4 regions of the Gottfriedia sp. NPDC056225 genome follow, and region 3 is predicted to be linked to each of the others. Evidence: riboswitches for the same ligand, from Rfam matches in the RefSeq annotation. Region 3 holds a riboswitch; each other region holds the start of a gene.
What was found. Region 3 has a riboswitch for S-adenosylmethionine ahead of ACFCYN_RS07065 (trans-sulfuration enzyme family protein). Riboswitches for the same ligand answer to the same signal wherever they lie in the genome.

Region 1 (3,556 bases), on a different contig from region 3:
AATGAATAAAGTCTGCATTTCTCTTACTAACTAATGGCATAACGCCAATAAAAATTGGTTGCTTTATATGACGTGTCGCTTCGTATAACTTATCAATTGTTTCAAAATCATATATAGGCTGAGTTAAGAAATAATCCGCTCCTGCTTCAACCTTTTTTTCAAGTCTTTTGATCGCCGCATCAAATTTTCGAATATTTGGGTTAAAAGCAGCGGCAACTGAAAATCTCGTTCCATTTCCTAAGCTTTTACCTGAATAAAGTCTGCCTTCATTCATTTCTTTAATCATTCGAATAAGATCAAGTGATGCCACATCATAAACTGAAGTTGCACCAGGAAAATCTCCGACTCTTGCTGGGTCTCCTGTAATCGCAAGAATTTCATTTAAACCTAAAGTCGATAACCCCATTAAGTGAGATTGAAGTCCAATCATATTGCGATCACGACAAGTCAAATGCGTTAAGACTGGAACGTCTAATCGCTGTAACAGAGAAGCCATTGCCACATTCGAGATTCTCGGTGAAGCTAGTGGATTATCTGCTAACGTAATCGCATCAGCTCCTGCAGAATGTAACGCCTTTGCTCCTTCAAAAAACTTTCTCGTTTGTAAAGTTTTCGGAGGATCAAGTTCAGCGATAATCGTCGTTTTTTGTTTTGCTTTTTCTGGCAAAGTCTCATCCTTTTGCTCTACTTGCTTTGGGATTGTAATTTTAATCGTTCTGCTCTTCACTTCTTTTTTTGTAACGGGTTGTAAAGTATCAATCTTTTTTCGTAAAGCCGCAATATGTGCCGGTGTAGTACCACAGCACCCACCAATTAGTCTTACACCTTGTTCGATAAATGGTTTAGCCATATCTTCAAAATATTCTGGATTCGATTTGTATTCGTATTTCCCTTCTGCATACAATGGTAAGCCTGAATTTGGAAATGCAGATAAGTAACCATTTGTTGGTAATGATACTGTATTTAGCGATTCTAACATATGTAGTGGTCCTAAATGACAATTGATACCGACTACATCCGCCCCCAAATCAACTAATCTAGGAAGTATTTTCTCGATATATTGGCCACTTTGCATAATCCCAATTTCTTGTAGTGTTACTTGAGAAATAATTGGTAAATCCGTTCTTCCTCTTAGTAGATTTACAGCATCGTATAATTCATTTTCATCGTAAAATGTTTCAAGCATGATTCCATCTACGCCTTCTTCTAGAAGTGCTGAAGCTTGCTCAAGCAACATCATTTCCCGTTCTAAAGGAGTTGTAAACGTAGATCCAACATATTTCATTCCACCAATACCACCAATAACTAAGGCTCTTCCCTTCGAAGCAGCTCTAGCATTTCTTACAGCCATTTGGTTGATTTGTTTTACCAACTTCTCTAACCCATATTGTCTTAGCTTTCCAGCATTTGCACCGTACGAATTTGTTTGAATAACTTCTGCACCAGCATCTATATATTGTTCATGAATATGAATGATTCGATCCCGTTCAGTAATATTGAGTTCTTCAAAGCAACTGTGTAGCCCTCCTGAATACAAAAGTGTACCCATTGCACCATCACCTAAAACAATTCCACTACTTAACTTTTCCAACAAGCCCATTTCATCACTTCCTGTTTATATAAAATAAAAAACGCCATTCTCTCAAAAAATGAAAGAATGACGTTAACGTTTAATTTACGCCTTATCTCTCATGTTTTAAACATGCTGGATTTAGCACTTTTTAGCATAAGCTAAAGTTGCCGGGTTTCAAAGGGCCAGTCCCTCCACCACTCTCGATAAGGATTATTTAGTTTTTTTATTCAATGAAGTAAGTTTACTATATTTATATGATAAAAGAAAGCCATTTATTGAAAAATTTCCAAAAATAAATTTATTCACTTTACATAATTTTATTATTTAACTATTTTTAAAGTGTGCTAACGCTAGTAAAGGGTAGATTTCATTATAGCTATGATAATTAATATAAAATTGACCTGGTAGTCCAAGTCCTGTAGGATATGATAGCGCCTTATTAGAAATTTCATTTTGAGAAACTAAATAGTTAATCCCTCTTTTAATCACTTCATCATCTTTATTTCGAATTGTCAGTAAGGCATCAATTGCCCAGCCAGTTTGACTAGGTGTACTATACTTTAATGGAATATAAGAACCTTTAACCGTTGAAAATCCTGATTCTCCCCAACCTCCGTCCACATTTTGAATCGAAACTAACCATTTCTCAGCTTTTTTAATTGCTTCATGATTTTTAGAAACCCCCACAGCTCTTAAACCAGTAATTGCTGCCCACGTACCATATAAATAACAAATTCCCCATCTACCATACCAACTACCATTTGATTTCTGGTTTTTAAACAACCAATCAGCTGCTTTTTTAACAATTGGGTCATCATTAGAAATTGATGTATAGTTGCCAATAAACTCCAATATACGCCCTGTTAAATCAGGAGTAGAAGGATCAATAATCGCATCTTTTGCATTTTCAATCGGTAAAAGAGTTAGCCACTTATTCGTTACGTTTTTTTCGAATGCTCCCCAACCACCATCGCCATTTTGCAATCCAAGTAAAAAATGAACGCCTTTTAACCAACTTTCTTGAAAGTTTGGTTGATACATTGCACTTCTTGATAGTGCCCTCAAAACGGCACCCGTATCATCATTATCTGGTATAAATGAATTCACATCAGAAAATCCCCAGCCACCAGGGCTTAAATTTTTAGCGTGTACTGACCAGTCACCAATCAAATCTTGTTGTTTAGAAATTAAGTAATGAATAGACTTTGAAACACTGGGTTCATTACTTGAATAACCAGCTTCTTGAATTGCATATGACAATAAAGCAGTATCCCAAACTTTTGATGGTGAATTTTGAATATGAAGTCCAGCATCTGTATTCGTCGCATATGAAAGGAGTCCTTGTAGTGCATTTTGAATGACGGAAGATGAAACTTCATATCCTAAAGCCATCAAAGCATAAACCATATAAAATGTAGAACTAGCATAGCTATAAAAGGTTCCATTTGTTTCAATCCGATCTAAAATAAATCGTTCAGCCTTTTCATAGCCTTTTTGATGAAAATATAAAGGATAGGAAGCAAGCTTCTTCCCTTCTTCAAGAATAAATTGATAAAATGTCCCCCGCTCTTCGTTAAACCATTCCATTTCACTGTCTTCTAAAAGATTATCAATATTTAGATCATCTTTTAATTTCACTTTAAACCGTTTATTAATACATAGAATCATAGGCACTAAATGAACCCTAGCATAATTACTTAAATCAAATAAACTTAATGGCATTTTATCAGGTAATAAAAAATAGCTCATTGGAAAGTAAAACAACTTTGGATAGTCAATTAAACCGTGAATGGCAAGAATCATTTTAAGCATAAAATGTGTTTTTTTTATTCCACCATTTTCTCGAATGAATTTTTCAGCTTTCTTCATACTCGAATGGTCTTTTGTATACTTTTTTGAGACTAATAAAGCTATGTAAGCTTGTACGGTTGCAGTTATATTGCCATTTTTTTCATCCTCATATAATTTCCACGCCCCATTCGG
Region 2 (3,556 bases), on a different contig from region 3:
TCATAAAGTGCTAATAATTTTTTCACACTTTCTTGAGATTCTGTTAATGCAACAGCGGCAGCCTCTTGAACAGCTGGGAAAATACTAACGTAAAGATGGTCCTGTAATAGATTAATAGCTGAAATGACCTCTTTATTACCAACTGCAAAACCGATTCTCCAACCAGCCATATTATAAGTTTTAGAAAGTGTATAAATTTCAATACCACACTCTTTTGCACCAGGAGTTTGAAGATAACTTAATGGTTTTTTGCCATCAAATCCAAAAGCACCGTATGCAAAATCATGGCAAACTGTAATTTGATTATTTCTTGCTAACTCCACAGTATGTTTAAAAAATTCTTCTGTTGCGATTGCACCAGTAGGGTTATTTGGATAATTAATAAATAAAATTTTACTAGCATCTAAAACTTTCTGAGGAATTAAGCTATAATCTGGTAAAAATTGATTTTGCTCAAGTAACGGAAGCATATAAGGTACCGTTTTAGAAAGAGAAATACCAGATAAATAGTCAGGGTATCCTGGGTCTGGAACTAAAATCGTATCTCCTTCGTCACATAAACAAAGTGGTAACTCTACTAATCCAGCTTTTCCGCCAAATAAAATAGCCACTTCTTCTTCTGGGTCTAAGTCAACATCATACTCGCGTTTATAAAATTCTACAACAGCTTTTTTTAATGTACTCATCCCTCTAAAAGGTGAATAACGATGAGTTGTTGGATTTTCAACAGATTGCTGCAACGCTTTTATAATATGGTCTGGTGTTGGTTGATCTGGATTTCCTTGACCAAGATTTATCACATCATGACCTTTATTGATTGACTCATTGACTTTTTGAACGAGTGATGCAAAAAATTGTTTAGGTAAATTGTTTAATAGTTTATTATGATTCAAGTTAATCACTCCAAAAATAGAATTTATTTAAGTAGATTAGATCGTTTTGTAATCGAATGATTTTCATGAACGACTGTTGCAATAACTTTCACCATCATATATGCTCGATTTAAAAATGTCTATAAAATTTAGAATAGGGTGAATAAATTATGTTGAAAATTGCTTGCATTCAATCTGACGTTATTTTAGGCAAATCAAGAGCTAATTTTGAGAATATGAAATCTAAAATTATTGAGGCTGTAAAAGAAAATGTAGAGGTAATTGTATTACCGGAGTTATGGACAACAGGCTATTGTTTGAAAGAAATTGGATTGCATACTGCTGATCAAGAGGAAATTATTTCTGAACTCCAGTTAATAGCAAAATCAAATAATGTAACGTTAATTTGTGGATCATTTCCAATTGCGCAAGAAAATGGTGTCACCAATACTTTAATTGTTATAAGCAAAACAGGTGAAATCGTTAAAACGTATGATAAAATTCATTTGTTCCAGCTAATGAACGAGCATCACTATCTTCAAGCAGGTGAGACCGATGGGCTTTTTGAGATTTATGGTTTAACTGCCGCAGGTTTTGTTTGTTATGATTTGCGTTTCCCAGAATGGATCGGAGCTCATTCTCAAAAAGGCGCAAAAGTTTTATTTTTTGTTGCAGAATGGCCAATTCAACGAATGAATCATTGGGAAACATTATTAAAAGCAAGAGCAATTGAAAATCAATGCTATGTCGTAGCATGTAATCGAGTAGGTAAGGATTTAGCGAATACTTTTGGAGGAGGCTCGATGATAATCGATCCTTGGGGAGAAGTAATTTCAAAAGGTAGTCCGAATGAGGAAATCATTTTTGGCGAAATTGATCCTAAAAAAGTCGATGAAATACGCGGTACAATCCCAATCTTCGAAGACAGAAGAGAAGGAATCTATAAAAAATTACAAAAAAGTAATTGACAAACTAAAATTCTTTAAATTAAAATACGAGTATAAAATCAAATATGCGAACTCTTATTTCGAGTAGGCGGAGGGATTTGGCCCGATGATGCCCAGCAACCGACTGTAATACCATTGTGAGATGGGGCGTAATAAATACGCCTGAGCTTAATTGCTCAGTAAGGCACGGTGCTAATTCCAACAGAAAAGTAATTTTCTGGTAGATAAGAGACGAAAGCCAATTAACATTGCCTCTTTTCGTCTCGGAAAAGAGGCTTTTTATTTTGTCAAAATCGAGGGGGATGAATTGTATGACTGTCATTCAAAGAAAAGAATATAGACCTTTAACAGAGGTAACTGCAATTACTTATTTACAAAAATTAGGTTATTTTACAAATGAATTATGTGAAAGTGTAGAGATCGGCGATGGAAATTTAAACTTAGTTTTCAAAGTTACACCAGTAGGAAGCGAAAAAGGCTTAATCATAAAACAAGCTTTACCTTATGCAAAAGTTGTTGGTGAAAGCTGGCCTCTGACATTAAATAGAGCAACAATCGAGAGTAATGCAACAAAAATATATAATGATTTAATTCCATTACATTCACCGGAAATTTTAGAACATGATGAAGAGCAAGCTGTAACAGTAATGGAAGACCTTTCACATTTACAAATTTTACGAAAAGGCTTAATTGAGAAAAAGAGTTACCCGTTTTTGGCAGAACATATCGGTGATTTTTTAGCAAAATCGTTATTTTTTACTTCTGATTTCGGAACAACTCCAGCTAAGAAAAAAGAGCTAGAGTATCTATTTAACAATCCAGAACTTTGTGATATAACAGAAAATCTTGTTTATACTGACCCATACTTTAACTGCGAAACAAACAGTTATGAAGCAGAGCTAACAGAAGTAATTCAAGAACTTTGGAATGATGAAGCTCTACAAATAGAAGTAGCAAAGTTAAAATTAGACTTTTTATCAAAAAAAGAAGCGTTATTACACGGAGATTTACATACAGGAAGTATTTTCGTGTCTACAACAGAAACAAAAGTTATTGACCCAGAGTTTGCGTTTGTAGGACCAATCGGGTTTGATTTAGGTCAAATTCAAGCGAATTTAATTTTTCAACTTTTCAGCCGAACTGAGCAAAAAGAAGAAATTGTTGAACATATTTTAAACATTGAAAAAGTTTTTAATGAAACATTTATTCGATTATGGGAAGAGCATAGTGTTAGACCATTTAACCAACAGGCTCTAATTAAAGAAAAATTAGAGGGGTACTGGGTGGACGCAATTGGAGTAATTGGATGCGAATTAATCCGAAGAAGTATCGGTCTTGCTCATGTTGAAGATATTGATTCACTTGAGGAAAATCAAAAAATTCAAGTAAAGAAAAAAGTCTTAAAATTCGGAGCATTTTGCATTAAAAATAGATTTAATATTAACAATATTGGTAATTTAATAATTGGATTGGAGAAATAATCGATGACTACATTACAGCAAATACCCGAATCTTTACAATGGAACGGTGAGAGTTTAAAAATTTTAGATCAAACGAAATTACCAACTGAAATTTATTATTTTGATGCAACTACATTGCTTGATGTACGAGAAGCAATCGTTAAGCTACAAGTAAGAGGCGCACCTGCGATTGGTTTAGCAGCAGCTTATGGTCTATATTTAGGCGTTCGAGAAATTCAGACTGAACAGATCGATGAATTTCATACTCAAGCAAGAG
Region 3 (3,556 bases):
ATGAGCATAAACGTAGTTCGGTATTATTGATTGACGAGGCTCATAATCTTGTAGATCGTGCGAGAGAGATGTATTCTGCAAGTATTTTTAAATCTAAATTTTTAGAGTTGAAAAATAGATATAAAAGTATTAAAGATGATTTATATGAATCTGTAAATGTCATTAATAAGCGATTTATAGAATTAAGAAAAATTTGGAAGGATACTGTAGCTCCTGTATCAAAGGAATTTGATGAGGAATTAATTGAGCTTCTTCACAAATTTAATGAAATAGCAGAAATTAAATTGCAGGAATTGGACGAGGATGAAAATAAACAAATTCTACTAGATACGTATTTTGAATCACTCAACTTTGTTAAAATCGCAGAGTTTTTTGATGAACAGTATATTTGCTACTATGAGCTTTATAAAAGTGAGGTTCACGTAAAACTATTTTGCCTTGATCCATTTAAAGTAGTAAACGATGTTATAAAAAAATTTCGCTCTACTATTTATTTCTCAGCAACCTTAACGCCAGTACAATATTTTCAAGATATGCTTGGCGATCAAGATCGTGATTATACGATTACGATTGATCCGCCTTTTAGTAAAGAACAACTTCAAGTAACCATTGACTCTTTATCAACCCGATATCAAGACCGTGTAAAAAATTTAGAAAGATTAATCGATACGATTTATAAAGAAATTTCGAAAAGTAAAGGAAATTATTTAGTTTTCTATCCTTCTTATCAATATCTCATTCAAAGTATCGAATTATTTCAAACTAAGTATCCGACTATTAGAACAATTGTTCAAGAAAATGGTATGTCAGAATTTGATAGAGAAGATTTTCTATTACAATTTAATAGTCTTAATGAGAAGACTTTAGTTGGATTTGCTGTATTAGGTGGAATTTTCTCCGAGGGGATCGATTTAAAGGGCGATCGATTAAATGGTGTCGTAGTAATCGGTGTAGGATTGCCACAAATCTGTTTAGAAAGAAATATTTTAAAAGATCATTTTAATTCGGTTGGGAAAAATGGGTATTATTATGCATATGTCTTTCCCGGGATGAATAAAGTCATGCAAGCAGGTGGAAGAGTTATCCGATCAGAAACGGATAAAGGGACTTTGTTACTAATTGATGATCGATATAAGAGTGCACTTTATCAAAATTTACTACCTGCAGAATGGAAATGAAATATTAATAATTAAATAATTCGAAAAAAACAATTGATAATTATCAGAGTTTTTAATATACTAATCAATATAATTAAATAATCTTATCAAGAGCGGTGGAGGGACTGGCCCGACGAAACCCGGCAACTCTAGTGAAAACTAGAAAGTGCTAAATCCTGCAGGTATATAGCCTGGAAGATAAGAGCGATATGTTATCGAGACATAACCACTTCTTATTTTTTAGGAAGTGGTTTTTTATTTTGACTAAAATGGGGGATTTAATAATGACTAAGACAAAAGTAGCTTTAAATACGAAGGAAAAATCAATCGAAACAATTGCTGTACATGGAAGTAAAGGATATGATCCATTAACTGGTGCAATCAGTTATCCAATTTACCAATCTGCAACATTTAAGCATGCAGGGTTAAACCAATCGACTGGATATGATTATGCAAGATTACAAAACCCAACTCGTGAAGAAGTAGAAAATACTGTGGCAAAATTAGAAAACGCAAATTTTGGTGTTGCATTTGCAACTGGTAATGCAGCCGTTACAGCAGTATTAAGTTTATTTAAAAAAGGAGATCACGTGATTGTGTCAGATGATTTATACGGTGGTACATATCGTCTGTTTGAAGAAATCTATTCGCCGTATGGAATTGAGCATAATTTTATTGATACAACTGAAATTGAAGAAATTCTGGCTTCGCTTAAACCGAACACAAAAGGAATTTTTATTGAAACACCTTCAAATCCAATGATGAAAGTGACAGATTTAAAAAGAGTTGTTGAGATTGCAAAAGAACGAGATATTCTAGTGATTGTCGATAATACATTTTTAACACCTTATTTCTTCAAACCAATCGAACTAGGCGCAGATGTTGTTGTTCACAGTGGAACGAAGTATTTAGGTGGTCATAATGATACACTTGCTGGCTTTGTTGTGACAAACTCAGAATCTACGAATGAGCGTATACGCTACTATCAAAAATCAACGGGTGCAACTTTAGCTCCATTTGACTCTTGGTTAATTTTAAGAGGAATAAAAACATTGCACTTACGTATGGAATATAGTCAAAAAAATGCGATTGTACTTGCAAAGTATTTAGAAAATCATCCGAATGTTACTGAAGTGTACTATGTAGGACTACCAACACATAAAGGTTATTCAATTATTAAAGAACAAGCAACAGGATTTGGGGCAATGATTTCATTTAAAGTAAAAGATTTAAGTTTAGTTGAACAAGTTTTAGGAAGTGTAAACGTCATTACATTTGCAGAAAGTTTAGGTGGAGTTGAATCGCTAATAACGTATCCTCATACTCAAACACATTCTGAAATGCCTGAGGAATTTAAAAGAAAACTTGGTCTAGATGACCATACATTACGATTATCAGTAGGAATTGAACATATCGATGATTTATTAAATGATTTAGAAAATGCATTGGGGTGATAAAATTGAAATTTGGAACTAAATTAATTCATAATGGAAATGAAGTGGATCCGACGACAGGTGCATTAAGTATTCCTATCTATCAGACTTCAACATTTCACCAATTTGATATTGAGAATTTTGGGAAATATGACTACGCAAGAAGTGGGAACCCAACAAGAGAAGCATTAGAAAATACAATTGCAAAATTAGAAAACGGTGTGCGCGGCTTTGCGTTCTCATCAGGGATGGCTGCTATTTCATCTGTTTTATCACTGTTCTCAGCAGGAGATCATATTGTTATTTGCGAAGATGTTTACGGAGGGACTTTCAGAATAGCGACGAAAGTATTAAATCGTTTTGGTATCGAATTCACATTTGTAGACGCTTCAAATTTACAGGAGATTGAAGCAGGAATAAAGCCAAATACAAAGGGACTTTATTTAGAGACCCCATCTAACCCACTTTTGAAAATTACTGACTTAAGAGGTGCAATTAAACTTGCGAAAGAAAATGACATTCTAGTAATTGTAGATAATAGCTTTTTATCACCATATTTACAAAAACCACTAGACCTAGGTGCAGATATTGTAGTTCATAGCGCAACAAAATTTATTGCAGGCCATAGCGATGTAATCGGAGGCTTAGCAGTTGTAAATTCTGAAGAACTTGCACAAGAATTATACACAATCCAAAATTCATTCGGTGCAATTTTAGGCCCGCAAGACTGTTGGCTAACACTTAGAGGATTAAAGACACTAAAGGTTCGTATGGATGCGTATGAACAAACTGCTTCAAAATTAGCGAATTGGCTTTTAGAACAAGAAGAAGTTGAGGATGTCTATTACCCAGGATTAAAAAACCATCCTGGTCACGATATTCATTTTGAGCAGGCTTCCGGAGCAGGAGCAGTCCTTTCATTTACATTAAAAACAATTGAACAAACGACGAAATTTCTTCAAACAG
Region 4 (3,556 bases), on a different contig from region 3:
TCTGGTGGACCGTATTTTGTACAAATTATTGCCTTCATAGGTTCCTCCATTTAAAACTTTGATTTAGTCATTTAAACCTATGAAAAATCATTTTTAAGTATGCCTATCTATATTTGTCTTCTACTAGAATGTAACTCTGTATAAACAAAAAAAGACTGAATACAGCAAATGCCGTATTCAGCCTTAATCTTATTATTATAGACCTGCTTCAGTTTTTAAAGCTTCTGCTTTGTCAGTACGCTCCCAAGGAAGATCGATATCTGTACGGCCGAAGTGACCATAAGCAGCAGTTTGTTTGTAAATCGGACGACGTAAGTCAAGCATTTTGATAATTCCAGCTGGACGTAGGTCGAAGTTGTTGCGAATTACTTCAACTAATTTTTCTTCTGAAACTTTACCTGTACCAAAAGTATCAATAGCGATTGAAACTGGTTTAGCTACACCAATTGCATATGCTAATTGAACTTCAGCTTTATCAGCTAAGCCAGCAGCTACGATGTTTTTCGCAACGTAACGTGCAGCGTAAGCAGCAGAACGGTCAACTTTAGTTGCATCTTTACCAGAGAATGCGCCACCACCGTGACGAGCATATCCACCGTAAGTATCAACGATAATTTTACGACCTGTTAAACCTGCATCACCTTGAGGTCCACCAATTACGAAACGACCTGTTGGGTTGATAAAGAATTTTGTATTTTCATCAATTAACTCAGCTGGTACAACTGGTTTAATTACAAGTTCTTTAATATCATTTTCGATTTGAGCTTGAGTAGCTTCTGGACCATGTTGTGTTGATACAACGATTGCATCAATACGAACTGGTTTGTTGTTTTCATCATACTCAACAGTTACTTGAGTTTTACCGTCTGGACGTAAGTAAGAAACTGTTTCATTTTTTCTAACTTCCGTTAAACGGCGAGCAATTTTGTGTGATAATGAAATTGGAAGTGGCATTAATTCAGGTGTTTCATTTACAGCAAAACCGAACATTAAACCTTGGTCACCTGCTCCGATTGCTTCGATTTCTTCATCTGACATGCTACCTTCACGTGCTTCTAACGCTTGGTCTACACCTAAAGCGATATCTGCTGATTGCTCATCAATAGAAGTTAAAACTGCACATGTATCTGCATCAAATCCGTATTTTGCACGATCATAACCGATTTCACGGATTGTTTCACGAACGATTTTTGGAATATCTACATAAGTAGAAGTTGTGATTTCACCTGCAACAAGTACTAGACCTGTTGTAACTGATGTTTCCGCTGCTACACGAGCATTCGGATCATTTGCTAAAATTGCATCAAGAATTGAATCTGAGATTTGGTCACAGATTTTATCTGGATGTCCTTCTGTAACTGATTCTGAAGTAAATAAACGACGTTGTGACATTGAGTCCCCTCCTAAATTGAATTGACGGATCTCTTTTTTCTCAACATAAGAATAAAAAGTTTGTTCCTATTCCTATGTTTCCCATTTAAGATAAAGATAACTCAGTGTAAATTACGAAATTGCCACTGTATTTAAGTTTTGAGCAAAAAAAAAGCCTTCCTCTTATCAAATATTACCTGAGGAAAGGGTTCTTGGTTATTTGCCTTTCGCTCTTATCGTTCAAGACATAAAAAAAAGTCTTGCATCAGGTTCAGCACCTTTCACTAAAAGTGAGGTTGCTGGGCTTCGTAGGGCCTGTATCCCTCCACCTACTCGGGATAAGAGAGTATCCGTATGAAAAGTATCATATTAAAATTTCACTTTCTTGTCAACAACTTTCATCATTACTTTTAACATAATTCTACAATAACTTTTAATTTCTATTTAAATGGAAATTACTATTTATCATATTCTTTTGACGAAATTACACCTATTAATTAAATCATTTTACTCAAATTTATTTTTTAATGAAATTCATAACACATTTTACTAACTAATAGTATACACTATTAAAATAAATGTGTTATACTATTTATCGAGATACCTACATGGCAGACAAATATATTTAAAGGATGGTATTAGTATATGAAGACAGTTGATGTAAACTTTGAATTAAACGAATTACTTACTAGTAATCAAATGTATAACCAACTTAGCGTTTCTGAGTTAGTTGAAAAAGTCCTAACAAGACAAGAAGGAATTTTAACGTCAACAGGAGCAGTTAGCGTTTCAACAGGCAAATATACTGGACGTTCACCTAAGGATAAATTTATTGTTAAAGAGGCATCTGTTGAAAATTTAATCGATTGGGGTTCAGTAAACCAACCAATCTCTGCTGACGTATTCGAAAAATTATATAGCAAAGTACTTAACTACTTAAAAGATCGTAACGAACTATTCTTATTCAAAGGATTTGCTGGCGCAGATACTGAGTACCGTTTACCTATCCAAGTAATTAACGAATTTGCATGGCACAACCTATTTGCTCATCAATTATTTATTCGCCCAACTGAGCAAGAACTTCTAACTCATGAAGCTGAGTTTACAATTGTTTCTGCTCCGACATTTAAAGCAGACCCAGTAGTAGATGGAACAAATTCAGAGGCATTTGTTATTGTATCATTTGAAAAGAAAATAATCTTAATTGGTGGTACTGAATACGCTGGAGAAATGAAAAAATCTATTTTCTCTATCATGAATTTCCTATTACCACAAAATAATGTTTTACCAATGCACTGTTCTGCCAACGTTGGTAGCGAAGGCGATGTAGCATTATTCTTTGGTCTTTCTGGAACTGGTAAAACTACATTATCTGCTGATGCAGACCGTAAATTAATCGGTGATGACGAGCATGGCTGGTCAGATAATGGTGTATTCAATATTGAAGGCGGTTGCTACGCTAAATGTATCAACTTAACTTTTGAAAAAGAGCCACAAATTTTCTCTGCAATTAAATTTGGAACTGTTTTAGAAAATGTAGTTGTTAAATCTGATAGCCGTTTAGCTGACTATGATGATACAACTTTAACAGAAAATACTCGTGCTGCATACCCAATGCAAGCAATTCAAAATATCATTGAGCCAAGCGTTGCTGGACATCCACATGCAATTATCTTTTTAACTGCTGATGCATTTGGAGTATTACCTCCAATCAGCAAATTAACAAAAGAGCAAGCAATGTACCACTTCTTAAGTGGATTTACTAGTAAATTAGCAGGTACTGAGCGTGGTGTTACATCTCCACAAGTAACATTCTCAACATGTTTCGGATCACCATTCTTACCGCTTCCAGCTGTAGAATATGCAAAAATGCTTGGTGAAAAAATTGAAAAACATAATGTAAATGTATTCTTAGTAAACACTGGTTGGACTGGTGGAGAATATGGCGTTGGTAAACGTATGAATCTTTCTTACACAAGAGCAATGGTTCACGCTGCACTTGAAGGAGATTTAAACAACATTGAAACTACACAAGATGAGTTTTTCGGATTAGCAATTCCAACTCATGTACCTGGTGTACCTGATAGCGTATTAGTTCCATCAACAACTTGGGAAGATAAATCAGCATATGATCAAAAAGCTCTTGAATTAGTAAAAAAATTCCAAGAAAACTTCAAAAAGTTTG

Region 1: linked by a shared signal. The riboswitch ahead of ACFCYN_RS16485 (bifunctional homocysteine S-methyltransferase/methylenetetrahydrofolate reductase) and the one ahead of ACFCYN_RS07065 (trans-sulfuration enzyme family protein) in region 3 are both predicted to bind S-adenosylmethionine.
Region 2: linked by a shared signal. The riboswitch ahead of mtnK (S-methyl-5-thioribose kinase) and the one ahead of ACFCYN_RS07065 (trans-sulfuration enzyme family protein) in region 3 are both predicted to bind S-adenosylmethionine.
Region 4: linked by a shared signal. The riboswitch ahead of metK (methionine adenosyltransferase) and the one ahead of ACFCYN_RS07065 (trans-sulfuration enzyme family protein) in region 3 are both predicted to bind S-adenosylmethionine.

What each region holds. Positions count from the first base shown of each region.
Region 1 is NZ_JBHJTJ010000026.1:36,877-40,432, reverse strand. Features, by position in the region: gene ACFCYN_RS16485 (bifunctional homocysteine S-methyltransferase/methylenetetrahydrofolate reductase) at 1-1,600, opposite strand, end outside; SAM riboswitch class I at 1,680-1,783, opposite strand; gene shc (squalene--hopene cyclase) at 1,898-3,556, opposite strand, start outside.
Region 2 is NZ_JBHJTJ010000018.1:33,709-37,264, reverse strand. Features, by position in the region: gene ACFCYN_RS13405 (pyridoxal phosphate-dependent aminotransferase) at 1-902, opposite strand, end outside; gene ACFCYN_RS13400 (carbon-nitrogen family hydrolase) at 1,046-1,840, shown strand; SAM riboswitch class I at 1,892-2,050, shown strand; gene mtnK (S-methyl-5-thioribose kinase) at 2,131-3,300, shown strand; gene mtnA (S-methyl-5-thioribose-1-phosphate isomerase) at 3,304-3,556, shown strand, end outside.
Region 3 is NZ_JBHJTJ010000007.1:9,635-13,190, reverse strand. Features, by position in the region: gene ACFCYN_RS07070 (ATP-dependent DNA helicase) at 1-1,178, shown strand, start outside; SAM riboswitch class I at 1,259-1,362, shown strand; gene ACFCYN_RS07065 (trans-sulfuration enzyme family protein) at 1,442-2,611, shown strand; gene ACFCYN_RS07060 (trans-sulfuration enzyme family protein) at 2,617-3,556, shown strand, end outside.
Region 4 is NZ_JBHJTJ010000005.1:31,414-34,969, reverse strand. Features, by position in the region: gene ACFCYN_RS05615 (NAD(P)-dependent alcohol dehydrogenase) at 1-38, opposite strand, end outside; gene metK (methionine adenosyltransferase) at 196-1,392, opposite strand; SAM riboswitch class I at 1,602-1,716, opposite strand; gene pckA (phosphoenolpyruvate carboxykinase (ATP)) at 2,017-3,556, shown strand, end outside.